3 regions of the uncultured Planococcus sp. genome follow, and region 3 is predicted to be linked to each of the others. Evidence: predicted binding sites of a transcription regulator. Region 3 holds the regulator's gene; each other region holds the start of a gene.
The links. The regulator LexA, encoded in region 3, represses DNA repair genes until DNA is damaged. The targets are predictions, from matches to a motif close to CGAACATATGTTCG.
Positions count from the first base shown of each region.

Region 1: Q0785_RS12035 (YolD-like family protein) is a predicted target of LexA. The motif match lies at 1,155-1,168, and genes of this name have one in related genera.
Region 2: uvrB (excinuclease ABC subunit UvrB) is a predicted target of LexA. The motif match lies at 1,244-1,257, and genes of this name have one in related genera.

Region 1 is NZ_CANMXD010000007.1:144,344-146,619, reverse strand. Features, by position in the region: gene Q0785_RS12045 (S-layer homology domain-containing protein) at 1-833, shown strand, start outside; gene Q0785_RS12040 (DUF3006 domain-containing protein) at 820-1,071, shown strand; gene Q0785_RS12035 (YolD-like family protein) at 1,194-1,556, shown strand.
Region 2 is NZ_CANMXD010000011.1:114,242-116,517, reverse strand. Features, by position in the region: gene Q0785_RS15970 (competence protein ComK) at 86-640, opposite strand; gene Q0785_RS15965 (IDEAL domain-containing protein) at 818-1,060, shown strand; gene uvrB (excinuclease ABC subunit UvrB) at 1,328-2,276, shown strand, end outside.
Region 3 is NZ_CANMXD010000004.1:311,737-314,012, forward strand. Features, by position in the region: gene Q0785_RS08160 (recombinase family protein) at 1-43, opposite strand, end outside; gene Q0785_RS08165 (LysM peptidoglycan-binding domain-containing protein) at 40-357, opposite strand; gene lexA (transcriptional repressor LexA) at 523-1,143, shown strand; gene Q0785_RS08175 (class I SAM-dependent methyltransferase) at 1,212-1,946, opposite strand; gene Q0785_RS08180 (hypothetical protein) at 2,044-2,238, opposite strand.

The DNA.
Region 1 (2,276 bases), on a different contig from region 3:
ATGAGTTGCTTCAGTTAATTGATGCCAAGAACATTGCGTTTGAAGTGCCGAAAGTTGGCCAGAAACTGCCATTCGACAGTGTCTTAGGTGTACAAGTGCTGAATGTGGACTCACAAGCAAGTGACAACAACGATGCATCGATTGTCTTGAAAGCCAAATACGGCAAAGTGAGCTTCTTATTGACAGGCGATGCAGATGTTGCCATCGAAAATACGATGTTGCCAAAATATGATTTGAAGAGCACGTATTTGAAAGCGGGACATCATGGATCCAACACCAGTTCATCGGCCAACTTCATCAATGAAGTTTACCCGGTGGGGACCGTTCTTTCTTATGGAAAGGACAATTCTTACGGTCACCCGCATAAAGAAGTTGTTTCTCGTCTAACAAATGTAAAGTCGAAAATCTATTCCACAGCTGTTTCCGGTGATGTGACCGTGACAACCAATGGCCAGGCTCACAGTGTAAGTGCCAAGGCTTGGACACCTCCGGTCACAAAACCACCGGTAACGACTCCGCCACCAGCCGGCACCACAGGCAAGCTACAGATCGTGAAGAAAGACCTGTCAACTGAAATCGTCTCGATTCAAAACGTTGGAACGACCGATGTGGCAATGGCTGGCTGGAAACTTGTTTCCGTGCAAGGAAACCAGTCCTTCACGTTCCCGACCTACACGCTAAAAGCAGGAGCGAATGTCCATGTCACCAGTGGACCGAATGCGAAATCAGGGGGCAACTACTTGAAGTGGACCACGGCCAACATGTGGTTGAACAGTGGGGATCCGGCGAAACTCTATGATTCCAAAGGAGTGCTGATCCATGAAGTCAACTAAGTACACATTAGATCGATACGACGAGGAGTTTGCCGTTCTGGTGGAAAAGGGAAATGAATCCCACCAGGAGCTGATCGAACGTTCCAAGCTGGAAAGCTATGCCAAAGAAGGCGACATTCTCGACGTGGAATGGAATCCGGATGGCTCCTTTAAAGAAGCGTCTGTGTTGCAAGAAGAAACGGATACGCGCAAAAAAGACGTTTCAGATCTCATTGAGAAGTTAAAGAATAAACAGTAGTGAGAAGCCCTCCACCTTAAGCGGTAGAGGGCTTTTTTTATTTTCCCAAAAAGGATTGCCTACCGTATTTAAGTGTTATTATAAGAACGTATGTTCTTATAATAATGAGGAGGTGGTCAAAAATGAAGAAGAATAAATACCTGAAACAGGTAGGGGACATTAAGGACCGCGGGATTATCAAGTGGCAGGGAATGATGTTGACCGAGCATGTGGAAATGATACGAGCCTGGTACGAAGAGGATAAGCACGATGCGAAGCCGGACTTGGATGAAACTGACCTGCAGTTGTTGCAGGAAGAACTGGTATTGGCCGCACAACGCAAGTGCCAGGTAAAGATGAAGTCGTGGAAGGAGAAGAAGTTTCATTATCACATTGGAACTATTCGGGAATTAAACGCAAAGAACCGATTAATTGTTTATGAAGATCCTGAAGGATTGCACCGGCTGCCGATAAACGAGCTGATCGGTATCTGGTTAATTGATTGAAGATATTTAGAGTCAGTTATCTTCGAGTAAAACCAAGAGAACAATGGTTATCTTGTCATTAGTGAGCAATTAATCAATTTTTAGAGTGAAGAAAAAACAGCCAGTTCTAAATTTTTCTAATGAATATTATGTTTGTTTCCCAAGTCATCAGGGTTAAGTAAAAGACTCGATTCACCGTATTTTTCAAACCAATTCCCTGCACATGAAGAAGCGCATTGGGGAAAGGTCCTTAGAAAGAAATTAATCTAGTTAGTCATAGTTACGTATTAAGCGACCTGTCGGTCGCTTTTTTCATCCTCCACTCTAAAGATTCACGTTGTCTCTATATCGGCATTAGAAAATTTCTTACCCGAAAACTTCCTATCGTTCTCTTGAATTTTTTTAAAACGACAGGGTGTCTTTCAAATGTTACGTCTTCCATAACTACTTGGCACTTCCTAATCAGGAAAGAACTTAAAAGGCTTTAAAAAACAGAGAAGATTGAATAAAATAAACTAAAATTTCTGATTATTTAAAATAAATATATATGAATTATCAAAAATATGATATTATGTAGGTGAAAAATCATAATAATATCTTTTTCGTCAGAGTTGAAACCCATATAGTGTAACATTCTTTTGCAATTTTTTAACATTGATTTCTATAGAACAAAAAGCTTCAACTACCTCTTTAAACTTTTCCTTTCTCAGAAATGATTTATACATAAACGTGAGTCTTTTC
Region 2 (2,276 bases), on a different contig from region 3:
CATATGCAGAATCGCCATATGAAGAGGCTGTGCGGCAATGGGGGTAAAAATTTTTTAGGAAGATTTTCGTGGTGTGAAAAAACACTTAATCACGTGGCTGCTGTTTCCGCGGCGGAAAGGTCCGTTTCGTTACATAGGCCATTGGATGATTGTGGACACGCTGCGCCTTCTTGAAATAGCGGCGGAGTGAACCGGCAAAAGAGTGTTGGTTACGCAAGGCGATGGGCGACACATCCAAATAAACCGTTTCGCTGTTGCTCAGATAAATGATACTGCCTTTGCCGCTGCTGTCACTTTCGATCAGGTCGACGGCGTCATAATTGAACCAGACACATTCCTTGTTCTTTGGAGAGTGGGTCGGGAAGAAAATCAGTGGGTTGCCGTAATACTCGCCGATAATAATAGGGGGCTTATGTTTTACGCCGACTGCTTTTTGGGCATAGAGTGTAGCACTTTCAAGTGAAGCGCGATAGAAACGGCAGGAAGTGGTCACCGTTTTATAAACCGCTTCTTCAACCACAATCTCGCTGCGGTCTTCAATCACTCGCATCCATGTGCGGTGGCCATCCGTGTAGGGTAAAAGAGCATACGTATTTGCACAGATGGTATACGAGAATGGTCTATGATTCTTTTTGCTCATGATAAATAACCCCCTTAATTTACTTTACATACCTTATTATAATAAAAAATGGAAATTTCGCAATGCTCATTAGATTGAAAATAAAATTTTTTCTATTTCATCGGAATTTTCAAATAAATCTTGATTTATTCTACACCGCTAATGTATACTAATGAAAAGCATTCGGGGTGAGGAAGAATGGAAAACTATTATTCTTATGCTGATTTCATGAAAGCTATGGCTCAAACAAAAAAAATCACGGAAGCGGAAAAACTGCTGAACGATATTTATCTAGATCTGTTCTTAAAGCATGTACACCGTTCTCAGCAGGAAGCACAGCTTATGACCCTTATCGACGAAGCCCTGGATAATCATGACCAAAAAGCATTCACCATATATGCTGCCCAACTACAAACTTTAAAGCACGAAGAAACTGAATAAATGGCTGTCTTGAAATAGCCGGTGAAAGGGGAGTCGGATTTAATCTGACTCTCCTTTTTTTTTGTCTGCCAGCGATAATGGAAAATTTTTTGGATCAGATTCAGGTTCTTCTTGTTTTCTACTGTAATTTTCCGTTCCACGTAAACCTTCTGTAGTGCGTATTTTTTATTTATCTTCCTATAAAAAACATACGTTCGCTTTTTGTTAGTGGTTTTTTAGGGCATATGGTAAAGTAGAAGTAATGAAATAACGGAAGGGCGTCTTAACATGAAACAGGAATTTAATCTTCAAGCACCTTATGAACCGGCCGGCGATCAGCCTCAAGCTATTGCCGAACTGACGCAGGGCATCATCAACGGCAAGCGCTGCCAGACATTGCTGGGAGCTACAGGTACAGGTAAAACCTACACGATGTCGAATGTCATCCAACAAGTGAAAAAGCCGACACTCGTCATGGCCCACAATAAAACACTGGCAGGCCAGCTCTACAGCGAATTCAAGGAGTTCTTTCCTGATAACGCAGTTGAGTATTTTGTCAGTTATTACGATTATTATCAACCGGAAGCCTATGTGCCCCAATCGGATACCTTTATCGAAAAAGATGCCAGCATCAATGATGAAATCGATAAGCTGCGGCACTCCGCTACGAGTTCTTTGTTTGAGCGGGACGATGTCATCGTCATTGCATCCGTTTCCTGCATCTACGGACTCGGTTCTCCGAAGGAATACCGTGAACTGGTCGTTTCCCTTCGCAAAGGAATGGAGATTGAGCGCAATCAGCTGTTGAGAAAGTTAGTGGATGTTCAATATGAGCGCAACGACATCAATTTTATTCGCGGTACGTTCCGGGTTCGCGGAGATGTGGTTGAAATTTTCCCGGCATCACGCGATGAAAGATGCTTGCGCGTCGAATTTTTCGGCGATGAAATCGACCGTATCCGTGAAGTGGATGCCTTGACTGGTGAAATCATCGGTGAACGCGAACATGTTGCCATCTTCCCGGCATCCCACTTCGTTACACGCGAAGACAAAATGATCAAAGCGATTGCCAATATCGAAGAAGAATTGGAAGCGCGCCTGAAGGAAATGCGTGCGGAAGACAAATTGCTGGAAGCGCAGCGCCTCGAACAGCGCACGCGTTATGATCTGGAGATGATGCGGGAAATGGGCTTCTGCTCCGGCATCGAAAACTATTCCCGCCATTTGACGCTTCGTC
Region 3 (2,276 bases):
TGGTCGTGCTGACACGGCAATAAATTAATGCGTTTTTCTTCATTCAGCATCACCTGCAAATTTACTGGTCTCATCAGGAGCAAATCTTAAATGATCACTGGGAATCTTGAGTAATTGCCCGGCGATGATTTTAGAAGTTGAAAGGTTATTCTCTTTCATAATCTCTTCTATCCATTCATGATGGGGGGTTGTGCCACTGAACGATTCAGCTAATGTCCAGAGTGTGTCGCCTTCTTCTATTTCAACTTGGCTCATTTGTGCACTGTTTGTATTATGGGACAGGATCGCATAAAAAGTAAACACCATAATTAAAGCAAAAAACAAGATTAAGTAAGAATTTTGTCGGATGATCGTCAAATAAATCGCCTCCTGGGAATGAGTGTTCGGAATGTATGTTCTCATATTAATGCGAACAGGTGTTTTTGTCAAGAATAATATTCGAACCTATGTTTGCATTTCACTGCCCGAGTTGGTATACTATTGGTAGAAATCAAGTAGTATTACTCAAATGAGGTGAAACTGTTGAAAAAAGTATCCAAACGCCAAGAAGACATATTGTCGTTTATAAAAGAAGAAGTCCGCTTAAAAGGCTATCCGCCATCCGTGCGTGAAATCGGGGAGGCAGTCGGTCTGGCATCCAGTTCGACCGTACATGGCCATCTGGCTCGCCTTGAAAGCAAAGGCCTGATCCGTCGCGACCCAACAAAACCCAGAGCAATTGAAGTTATCAGCACTGATGAAGCGCTTATTGATAAAAGTCCTGTATTACATGTACCGTTAATCGGTAAGGTAACTGCCGGTATCCCGATTACGGCAATTGAAAATGTAGAAGAATACTTCCCTCTTCCCCAAAGCTATGGCACAGAAGATGATCACATCTTCATGCTGGAAATCATGGGTGAAAGTATGATTGAAGCCGGAATTTTAAATGGTGATTATGTCATTGTGAAGCAGCAGCAAACTGCTAATAACGGAGATATTGTTGTCGCGATGACTGCAGAAGACGAAGCAACAGTCAAACGTTTCTTCCGCGAAGATAGTTACTTCCGCCTTCAGCCGGAGAATTCATCGATGGATCCAATCATTGTGGATCAAGTTTCGATTCTCGGTAAAGTCGTTGGAGTTTATCGCCAAATCCATTAAACAAAAAACCACCGGGAAAATTCCCCGGTGGTTTTTTGTATTTTTATTATGTAGACTTGACTTCCGATTTACCGTTTCATGCAGCTGAACGCTAAAACTACAGGAATTCTTTTTCTCCTGATGTACTCCTGTTCCTCTTCGAAATATTGAGGTTTCGGCTTCCCTTCCTGCAGACCAGTAACTGTAAATCCTGCTTTTGTCAGTGCCGAGAAATAACTTTCGATGGTTCGATGATGTTTCACCACTATTTTATCGATCCATGGCTCCTGCCGCACCCCTTCATCGAAATATTCATCTACAATCCAACTGCCTCTTTTATCACCGTTTTTTTTGCTTTCAAAAGAAGAAGTCGTCAACGGATGCTGGACACTGAACACAAATCTCCCGTTGTCTTTTAACGACATATGGATGTTTCGGAATACCTGATCCACTTCAGGCAAGTAATGCATCGCTAAACGGGAAGCGATGATATCATATTCACTTTCCGGAAAGTCGAACCCTTCCATCGTGGACTTCGTGATCTGTGCATCTAGCCCTGTTAAATTTACCGATGCCAATCTGCACATTTGTTCCGACCCTTCCACCCCATGATAGTGCAGAGCTCCAGACTCCAGCAGCTCTTTTCCGAACAAGGCATCTCCGCACCCCAGATCCAATACCCGCTTATTCTGAAATACTCCCAGCAGTTCATAGATGACCGGCTTTTCAATGCTGTTGTTAGGACTTTCAAGCCGATTTCTTCTTTGCAGGAAACTTTCTAAAAAATCCTTTTCTTCGTATGCACTGGAACCTTCGTATTTCATCGTATCCCTCCATAATTCGATTTACAGTTACTTTTCAGCTCAAAAAAAGATGCTGCATAAGCAGCACCTACCGCGCGGCTTATAGAAAAGAAATCTTCTACAATTCGCTGACTTTTATATATTTAACCAAATTGATGGTGATGCGATAAATATTACCCGTTTCCGGATCGGAAATTTCATAAGTACCATTGGAAGGGATTTTGCTTAATGCCGACTCTTTATCTACTGCCTGGACGTTATGAATAAATGTATTTCCCTCATCAAAATTAAATTCTACTTGAAACGACTTCATAGCAATGGCCTCCTTCTATCTATTTACTTTGTCTTCGT